Regions from separate parts of the Glaciecola punicea genome, predicted to be linked through region 2. Evidence: predicted binding sites of a transcription regulator. Region 2 holds the regulator's gene; the other holds the start of a gene.
The links. Region 2 encodes FNR, which switches genes on or off when oxygen is low (the NO sensors DNR and NnrR bind a similar motif). Its sites were predicted from a motif close to TTGATCTAGATCAA; they were not measured.
Positions count from the first base shown of each region.

Region 1 (5,332 bases), on a different contig from region 2:
GCTCTATTGCCAATACGTCTTGGGGCGACTCAACAATACAAATTTGCTGCGACTCTGCGCGACTTGGGTTGTTGCATAAATTACACAACTGCGCCTCAGTAAACGTTCTACATTGCTCGCAGTTGTTGATGTGCTCCATTGCGTTGTGTAATGCTTGGCTGAGCTTTAGAGCGCCCCCACGGTTACGTTCTAGCAGATTGAATGTCATTCGCTGGGCGCTTTTAGCACCAACGCCCGGAAGGCATTTAAAAGCGGTAATGAGTTCGTCTATTAAGGGGCTGTGTGACATGCTTATTTTATTGTACCTTTAAATATTTTGCAAAATATATGAGCTTCTCTGAATTTCTCACTGACCACATGACATAAATAATAGTTGCGACACTGTCGCAACTATTTAGCGTTTTTAAAACGGCATTTTAAACCCGTCTGGAAGTCCCATTGTACCGGTCACATCGCCCATCTTTTCTTTGGTGGTTTCTTGTACGCGGCGAACGGCGTCGTTCATGGCTGCTGCGACTAAATCTTCGAGCATTTCTTTGTCGTCGCCAACTAAAGCGTCGTCAACCTGTACGCGGCGTACGTTATGATTACAGGCCATGGTAATTTTAACCATACCAGCGCCTGACTCGCCCACGACTTCAATTGTGGCTAAATCTGCTTGCGCTTTTTGCATTTTTTCTTGCATTTGTTGGGCCTGTTTCATCATATTACCCATGCCGCCTTTAAACATACTGTCCTCTCTTTCGTTATGTGTTAATTATTTGCTTATCTTGCTGTTACGCTGCCGTCGACTACTTTTGCATCAAACGCTTTCATAAGCTCTTGAATAGACTCGGTGGTGTTTATTAGTTCAAGTGCGTAACGCATACGCATGTCATTTATACTACTTTGTATCTGAAAAGGAGTGTTTTGAACATCGCCAAGGACAATATCAACTTCAATCTGTTCTCCTAATAACTCCGACACTGTTACCTGTATTTTTTCAACTAAAGATCCTTCGTTAATCTGATGATTTTCATTAGCAAGTGTCAACATCAGTGGGTTAGATAAAGTTGAGCACGTAGTGTTTATTAATAACTGTCTGGTAAGCGCTTGAATATCGGTGGCATTGACAAACGCGCTCCATTGATCAATCTGCGATGCGTTTGTAAGTTTCTCACCGTTGCTTAAAAACGCCGACAGCACCCCAGAAAAAGGTGCAAATTTATGACCCATTTTATACGCAAAGCCGTCCTCAACCACTTGAGTGGCTGGGGTCTCAGGTTCAGACTTTTTTGCGTTTGAATCCTCTTCTTTGTCTTTGGTATACTGCTTCAGCTGCTGGCTCACCTTTAGTAAATCATAGGTATTAGCAGTTGCGCTTGTGTTTGCACTAGCTTGCTTACGATGATCTGGCGTTTGAATAGAAGCTAGATTGAGCGAACGTGATTCACTTTGCTGTGGCTCAGTAAATTGGTTTTCATTGTTATTTGATGCAAATTCATCGCCAAACATATCCGTAGATATAGGCGGCTCTTCATCTGGCAATGGGGGCTGTTCATCATCAAAAAAAGGCGCTTGAGATGCGTTAATTGATGGCCCCTGTTTGAACGGTACATCGCTATCTTGTGATTTATTTTGCGGTGATGATGGCTCAAGTTCACCGCTTAGGGCTGTAGGGTTAGCACTAGTCGATGTCTGCTGAGATAATGACTGCCCTGTGATTTCACCACCTAACTGTTGAAGTCCGGCGTCTAAAGAAGGCTCATTCGACTTTTGTGTAGCATCACTATCTTGTAAATCATGTGTTTGCATTGTCGGCGCTATTGGCTCAGGTAAAGATTCAAACGCAGGCACAGTATTACTGGTGATAATCAAGCTAGCAATGTCTAAATCAATCTTTTGCACAGGCGAAAATGCGAGCATTCTTAATATTGTCATTTGCAGGCCAGTGCGCGCATCAGGCGCATGGGGTAAATCACGCTTACCATTCACGCCAATTTGATACAAAATTTGAATATGTTCCTTAGATAAACTTTTTGCCAGGGTATAAATACCTTTGGCAGAATCAGTGTCTAGTTTGCATACCTGGGGCACAACTTGTGTCAACGCTATTTGATGCAGCAAGCCTAAAAGTTGAGACAAGACTTGAAAATAATCAGGTGACTGTGCGCATATATCTTCAAGCTGGGCTATAGCATTTACACTGTCACGCTCACATATATGCTTAACCAACTTCACAATATGGTTTTTATTTAACAAACCAAGCATAGTGGCCACCACTACCAAGCTAACTTGATTGTTCCCTTGTGCAATTGCCTGATCGGTCAAACTTAATGAATCGCGAATACTGCCTTGCGCCGCTCGCGCTATTTGTGCCAGCGCAGATAGCTCGTACTGAATTTGTTCTTGGCCCAGAATATACGCTAAATGATCTTGGATTTGCTCTGTCGTGAGAGCCTTTAAACTAAACTGTAAACACCGTGAGAGTACGGTTACTGGCAGCTTCTGTGGATCGGTTGTGGCAAGTAAAAACTTCACGTGCTCAGGCGGCTCTTCAAGGGTTTTTAAGAGTGCATTAAAACTATGTTTTGACAGCATGTGCACTTCATCTATTAGATAAACTTTGTATTTCCCGCGTGTTGGACGGTATTGAACGTTATCAAGTAGTTCACGTGTATCCTCGACTTTAGTGCGCGAGGCGGCATCAATTTCAAGTAAATCGACATAGCGACCATCACTTATATCCATGCAGGTGTCACACACGCCGCAGGGGTTAGCGCTTTGGCCTTGCTCACAGTTCAAACTTTTTGAAAAAATTCGTGCTATCGTCGTTTTACCAACGCCTCGCGTTCCCGTGAACAGATAGGCATGATGAAGCTTATCGTTTTTAAGAGCGTTTGATATTGCATCAACAACATGCTGTTGCCCTACCAATTCAGAAAAGGTTTGAGGGCGCCATTTTCTTGCCAGAACTTGATAGCTCATCGGCTAATTAGTCTCCGTCGAATTCACATATACAATATGGTGTAATGTTAGCCGCTTTAAGTTTTGCTTTTCCGCCAATGTCGGGCAAAGAAATAATAAAGCCAGCGTGTTCAACCACGCCGCCTAAGCGACGGATAAGTGTTGCTGTGGCAATCATAGTACCGCCAGTAGCAAGCAAATCGTCAATCATAAGTACCCTGTCGCCTGGGCTTATAGCGTCTTTATGTATTTCTAAAACATCAGTGCCATATTCAAGCTCATATGATTCAGAAATGACTTCTCGAGGCAATTTTTTAGGCTTACGAACTGGTACAAAACCAACGCCAAGCGCTAACGCTAGCGGCGCCCCAAATAAGAATCCACGTGCCTCAGTTCCCACTACTTTATCAAATTTTAAGCGACTATACTGGTTTTTTAGTAAGTCGATACACGCTTGAAAGGCTTCGTAGTTTTGCAGCACGCTGGTTACATCGCGAAACAAGATCCCTGGCTTAGGATAATCGATAATGGTGGTAACGGCGTCTTTGATCAATTTTTGGGACACACTCTTTCCTTTTATGTGTTTCTTGCAGTAATGCTATTTAAAATGATGTTATTTTTCATAGCTTGTAAACTACCTAATTAAGAAACATTTTAACTGCCCAAGCTACTATATGAAGCAAAGGGAAAGCCAACAATGTGACCACGATAGCGAAAAAATACCACCAGTTAAATACTTCTTTAAACTCGGTGTCATCACTCATGAATACAACCTCAAAATCCTAAATATTTTCGAAGCAGAATAATACTTGATCACGATGAAGAAAAACAGGTTTGTGTCATTCAAATAGTATGAAAATTAATGTTTTGTTGTAAATAGAATATACGTTTGACATACCATAGTGTCAATTTACTAAACGAATTCGGATACTCTCCCTCGTTCGCTAGCGTTGGTTGAACTTTTTCAATTGCACACCAATTATTCTCTTTCAATATCAAAGTTCTTGCGATATTGCCCTTGTAGTAGTTGGCATTCTTGTTGGCCTAGTTACTGGTTTGATAAATGCAGACAATCTGTTGTTATAAAAACCTAATTCGCACGTTTGATTGGCTAACACGACCTAGGACACTGCAAGTGTTGCTCGTATGGATGGAATTTCCAAGTATTTTGGCAACCCTATTTCTGAATACGCCACTAGACATGAGGATATCTGTCTATGTGGCGGGTTCTTGTTATGTTCCCTTATAAACAACTAAACTCTGTAATAACTTTTTATTTTGAACATCTAATAGGAAAAGGTACTGTACTAGCACTAAGTAATAATGTGCGCATTAAGCGAGCTCGTCACCAAATTTCAGAAGATTATAGTAAAAAACTAAGGCTATTTAAAGGAGGCACCACCGACTGGATTTTAGTCAGTTATATTGATAATGCAGGTGTGGTAAAAGCGATTAATCTTACAGGCAGTCTCACCTATGCCAATTATAAAGCTCGGTGCAATAATGACTTACTGCCTTTATGCATGATCTTACCCAATATTATAGTAAAAGCATTTATCTCTATAACGCTTATTAACGCTTAATCAGCTTGAAAAATAATCTGCTTAATTTTAAATAGGAGTAAAATAGCCAATGATATAAGTGATATCGACATAAATAGAGATTCTTAGGCTCATATTTGTCAACACGAAACTGGTGTTAAATATATTTTTAGATTAAGCTTTTAAAACAACAAAACAGTGAGAACGTCATGAAAGCAGAAGAACTGCATGCATTAAAAATAGCCTTTACTTATATGCCAAAATCTATAGAAGTTAATAAATTTGAATATGGTGATAATTACCAGCATGTGTTGGACCACATAAGTTATGTCAGAGAAATCCTATTAGACCACAATATTGATCCTGATGAAGTTGGCGGTGATGTCAACCCAGACTCAACGCCAAATTCTTGCTACTAATTAGGCTCTGGAAGCGTTAAGGTTTTGAATCAATGTTAGGCCAATATTTTTGCATTTTAGCAAGCGCACTCAAGTATTCACTTGTATCGATCTTTGTCACGATAGATATTGAATAACTTAGCGCCTCTATACTAGATAACTGATGCTCCTTCTTAGATTTCCTTATGCTGTATTGTTTAGGCGGCGCTGATTTAAAATGCATTTGCATGAACCTCTGCAACAGTGGAAAGTCTCGCCATATTGAGTAAGCTTGCTTCCAGCTACCGTCTAAAAAAATCAGTGTTTTTATGTTTTTATAAAGATGTTGGTTATTCTCAATTGCTTTGCTCTCATTTGAGGGATAAATTACCGCTGTATTATTAGCATCTAAAGATGTAAGTGTGTTGTTTACTTGTTCACACAAAGCTGTGCTAATTACACGTATCG
Region 1 is NZ_LZXY01000007.1:173,400-178,731, forward strand. It holds gene recR (recombination mediator RecR) at 1-289, opposite strand, end outside; gene BAE46_RS10140 (YbaB/EbfC family nucleoid-associated protein) at 404-730, opposite strand; gene dnaX (DNA polymerase III subunit gamma/tau) at 766-2,967, opposite strand; gene apt (adenine phosphoribosyltransferase) at 2,975-3,511, opposite strand; gene BAE46_RS10155 (hypothetical protein) at 4,272-4,529, shown strand; gene BAE46_RS10160 (hypothetical protein) at 4,697-4,906, shown strand; gene BAE46_RS10165 (DTW domain-containing protein) at 4,923-5,332, opposite strand, start outside.
Region 1: the regulator FNR is predicted to act here: its motif matches at 3,756-3,769, upstream of apt (adenine phosphoribosyltransferase).

Region 2 (5,332 bases):
ATGCGCTGCAGTTCGCATTTGGATTTATGAATATTCGGACCAAATCATTATGCCAAATAAACAGTGCAAGAATCAGCACTGAAAAACAGCAAATCCCTATAGAAATTACGCCGGAATATCGATTTACATTGCCATCTGAAAGGGCACTTAGGCTCGCAGACGCCGTTGTCATCCTCGATTTAACAGAGCCCTCTAACATTTGTGATATATCGGTACAGTTAGAGACAAAACCAGAGCATGTAAAATCTAGTTATACGAGCCAAGAGTTAGATTTATTGTATGACCAGTTCGCCACATTTTTTGATGATATCGGTGGTTTTATGTCGTTTATGATGCCCGAAGTTGACGGTTTAACGATTCAATTTAAAGACAAAAACTTAACGGCAGCGCTGTCTAATGGCATGCAAATAAAGGATGGCAAGCTAATATTGAGTTCTAACGAACTGCCAATATTAAACAACGTGATATTACCAAGCGTCCCTTTACGTATTACGGCTAAAACAAGTCGTTAAGCCTATTTTATAATGGCTTTACTGTATTAGTAGGGCTTTCTTATCGGTGCCTTCTGTTCTGTCCGACTTTCCTACTAAATTTAATTGAAACTCTATTTGCTGCGCTAATCTGTTGACTGCGTCTCGGCCTTTTTGAGATAGCTCTTGGGCGCGGTGAAACTCCAACAAGCTCACATCCCTTAACTGAGGCTCAATAAGAAGGTCAGGCGGATCGCCTGCCAAACGAGAACGGGTTACCCTAGCCTGTAAAATTTCCAGTGAGCTACTCATTACACTCACAATACCCGGTGCCTGCAGTTTATTTGGCTTAGGATCAGGAGAGAACCACTGCTTCACGAGGCCACCGCTGGCATTACCCAAGAGTTTGTCGGTTTTGAGCTGATTCGCTTGGTGTTCCTTTTCAAACTTTTCAATTAGCTGTGGTCTAAAGTCAGCGCTTAAATTAATCGCAATGACAAAATCAGCGCCTAATTGCCTGCATTGATTCACTGGTACGGGATTTACTACCGCGCCATCTACAAGCCAACGACCCTCATGTTCTACAGGCGGAAAAAGAGCAGGAATAGCGCAGGATGCTTTAATAGCATCGTTCACTTCGCCTTGATTGAACACCACTTCTTTACCCGAATATAAATCGGTAGCAACGGCCGTAAACGGAATGTTCATTTCTTCAAATGTAGGCGCACAAAATTCTTCTTTATGCTTAATAAAAACTTTTTGACCACTGGCTAGGCCGCCGCGCTTAAAGCCTATTCCCAATAGGCTAAATACCTGCCATTCAGACAGCGTAAAAGCCCATTCTTCCAGTTCGTCTAGTTTACCGCTAGCGAATGCTGCCCCCACGTATGCGCCTATGGAACAGCCGGCTACCACGTCAATCTTCACGCCGAGATCTTGCAGGGCTTTGATGATGCCAATGTGGGCCCAACCTCTGGCTGCACCTGCGCCTAATGCTAATCCTATTTTCATGTTGTCTCTATGTTGGTCGCGCAGTTAACGGTTTTCTTTCGCTAATTTTGATATCGTTCATAGCAAATATGCTGCTGCATTAGCGAATATGCTGCTGCACACCATCAAAGTTGGTAATGGTGATTAACTTGCCGTTAACTTGAATTAATCCGTCTTTTTGAAAACGCGTTAATAATCTCGAAATTGTTTCAACCGTTAAACCTAAATAATTACCAATTTCACTTCTGGTCATTGGTAGATTAAATTGCTTGGCTGAGTACCCTCGCTCATTAAAACGCTGCGATAAGTGATTAATAAAATACAGCAGTTTCTCTTCAGCGCTTCGCTTACTGAGCAGCATCATAAACTCTTGGTCGTGTTTTATTTCAGAACTCATAAAACGCATAATTTGTTTCCTAAGCTTTGGGTACTGGCTGGCCACTTGATCAAGTGTTTCATAATGTAGCTCGCATACCATAGCCGTTTCTAGCGCCTGTGTATTACTCTGATGGATGTCATTTTGAAGCGCATCGAAACCTATGATATCACCTGGAAAATGAAAGCTTGTGAGCTGTTCAACACCATTTTTATCGCTAATGTAGGATTTAAACGAACCAGAACGGACTGCATATAAGGAGTGGAATTTATCGCCTGCATTAACGAGTTTGTCATTTTTATGCAAAGGCCTTTTGCGTTCAATAATATCATCTAAAGATTCAAGTTCTTGTTCGTTCAGGCTAACAGGCAGGCATAAATGGCTAAAGCTACAGCTTTGACAGTTAATAGCGACTTCAGTGTTAGACATAAATGCTAATTCCTTTTTACGGTTTATTATTCATTATAATGCCACACCCTTGAATAAATCGACAATCAAATATAGCGCAAACAAGAACAATATGCCGGCAATACCTAATCGTGTTGCTTTGTGCTGCAGAATTGGGATTAAAAAACTCGCTCCCATACTAGACGCTACCAGCGCTGGTAGTGTCCCTATCCCGAAACAAAGCATAAACAGTCCGCCTTGTAAAAAGCTACCGCTAGCTAAAGACCAGGTGAGCGCGGAGTATACTAAACCACAGGGTAGCCAACCCCATACCATGCCATATAGGAAGGTATGGGCAGGGCTCTTAAATGGGATTAGTTTTTTAGCGACAGGGGCTAAGCGTCGCCATAAACGAGCACCTGCTTTTTCAAAGTGTATTAAGCCTTTATACAAGTCACTAATATAAAGTGCCAACAGCAATAAAAAAACAATACTTAGGCTTTGTAGTATTAACAACCCGGTTACAACAGAGGAAGTAAACAAGCTGCCGAGCCACCCAGTTACCGCGCCTGCAATAGTATACGAAAATACTCTGCCTGCGTTATAGCATGCTATATAAGGGGTATGGGATTTATTTTTAGGAATAGCAAAGGTAAAGGCACCTGCAATACCACCGCACATTCCAATACAATGAACACCTCCTGCCAAGCCAATCAGAAAAGCCGATAAATAAATATACTCTGACACTATGACTTGCTTTTATTGATGGGCGTTTTGCTTTTACTGTTGGCTTCACCTGTTGAAGAAGCTTTGTCTAAATCAGCGTCGTCATTTTCAACACTTTTGTTAGTGCTTGATTTCGCGCTATTTGTGTTATTTTGCTGTATGTCGTCATCAAACAAAATACTGTAGCCCTGACGTTCTAAATCATCGAACTGATTAGATTTTACCGCCCAAAAGAATATAGCAATGGCTATAGCTACTATAATAATTGCCAGCGGTATTAATACATAAATTATGCTCATTATTTAGTTCTCATCGCATTGCCCTTATTAAACAGTATTCATTAGACATTTAACGCATCAGCCGGGTTGAGTTATAAACCACAATTATAGAGCTTAACGACATGCCAAGCGCTGCCTGCCATGGTGTTAACCAACCCACGACGGCAAATGGTAACACCGAAATGTTATAGCCTAAAGACCAAGCTATATTTTGTTTGATTTTGCGTTTTGTCCGTTTAGCCATCGTAAGCACATCTACCACCGACTGTAGCTTTGGATTAAGCAGTATGACATCAGCAGCGTTCTTGGCCAAATCAGAGGCATTGCCAACCGCTATTGAGACATCCGCCGCCGCCAATACAGGTGCATCGTTTATGCCGTCGCCTAACATTACTACGCGCTTTTTATCTGCCTGTAACTTGCCAATATAGTCGAGTTTGTCTTTTGGGGTGCTATTACCCACCGCATTTTTGATACCTAATTCGATGGCAATGCTGTTTACATTTACCTGTGTGTCACCGCTTAAGATGGTGAGCTCATGCTGCGACAGCTGGCGCACAATATCTAAGGCGTCTGGATGCACTGTATCCGTTACCCAAAAAGCGGCTAATACAACGCCACCCGACGACAGCAGTACATTTGCACCTTTAATTGCCTCACCAATTTCACGGCTTAGTGGCGCATTTAGTGAAGATAATATCATTGATTGACTGCCTAACAGATAATGCTGTTGATTTACGGCAGTCTTGACCCCTTCGCCAATACTCACGGTATAATCACTTATTGAGAAATCGTTACTTGAAAATTCAGTATCATTATTGTCGTGTATATAACGCTCGAAAGCTTTCGAAATAGGATGCTCTGAGCGAGACTCTATGCAGTTAGTTAATGCCATTACATAGGGTTTAACAGTGTCTTTTTGGATATCAAAGTGAGTTTCACTGATTGGGTTTATCCACGTGCGTGCAATTGCAAATTCTCCGCGAGTCAGTGTGCCGGTTTTATCAAACACAATGTCGGTGGTTTGTGTCAATTGCTCTAAAGCATCAGCTCTTTTGAGCAATATTCCCAGTTCGTTAAGTTTCGCCATGGCGCACGTTAACGCTGAAGGCGTGGCCAAGCTGAGTGCGCAAGGACAGGTAGCAATTAAGATTGAAATAGCAATCCAAAACGCATGCGGATCGTTTTGCATCGTCCAGTACGAATAAGTTAAAGCTGCTATAACAAGCACCACCACCACAAAATAGCGGGATAGTTTGTCAGCAATTGCAGCTACTTTGGGTTTATTCGCCATTGCCAATTCTTGCAAGCGCAGTATTTGGTTCATCATCGCATATTTAACAGAGGCTTCTACCTCCATTACAATAGAGTCTTGTTGGTTAAGCGAGCCTGCATAGATTCGCTGACCGACCGTTTTTACCACAGGTTCAAATTCACCAGTCAACATAGATTCATCAAAATAACTTCTGCCTTCAGTAATCTGACCGTCTACTGGCACTGTTTCACCTGCTTTCACTAACACTATATCGTCTTTAACGAGCTGTTTTGCCAATACTGACACAAAGCCATCTGCTGTTTGCTTTTGCGCAGTAACGGGGATAAGTTTTAGCATATTGGCAGAAGTAAGCGATGCTTTATGGCGTGCTCGATGTTCTAAGTAGCGTCCTATTAACAAGAAAAATATGAACATACAGATGGATTCAAAATATACTTCACCCGTGTTTTTATTTACCACTCGTATGCCGGCTATATAAGTGGCTACGATAGCAATTGTTACAGGTACATCCATATTAACCGTGCGCGCCATCAGCGCTTTAAATGCACTCACATAAAAAATACTGCCTGAATATAACACGACTGGCGTCGTCAGCAGTAAACTTACCGCGTTGAAAAAAGACACCGTTTCATCTTCAAGACTGCCTAATACATCGAAATATTGCCCCATAGCCAACATCATAACTTGCATAGTCATTATGCCTGCAAGACCTAACTTTTTAATAAACGCTTTTTGTTCTTTTTTATAAGAAGCCTCATGTCGATCAGGCTGAAAAGGTAAAGACTCGTATCCAACCGACTTTAGCCTAGACAGCACACCCGACAGCTTT
Region 2 is NZ_LZXY01000001.1:145,472-150,803, reverse strand. It holds gene BAE46_RS00640 (DUF2987 domain-containing protein) at 1-512, shown strand, start outside; gene rssA (patatin-like phospholipase RssA) at 531-1,481, opposite strand; gene fnr (fumarate/nitrate reduction transcriptional regulator Fnr) at 1,561-2,292, opposite strand; gene BAE46_RS00625 (sulfite exporter TauE/SafE family protein) at 2,299-2,970, opposite strand; gene ccoS (cbb3-type cytochrome oxidase assembly protein CcoS) at 2,970-3,248, opposite strand; gene BAE46_RS00615 (heavy metal translocating P-type ATPase) at 3,298-5,332, opposite strand, start outside.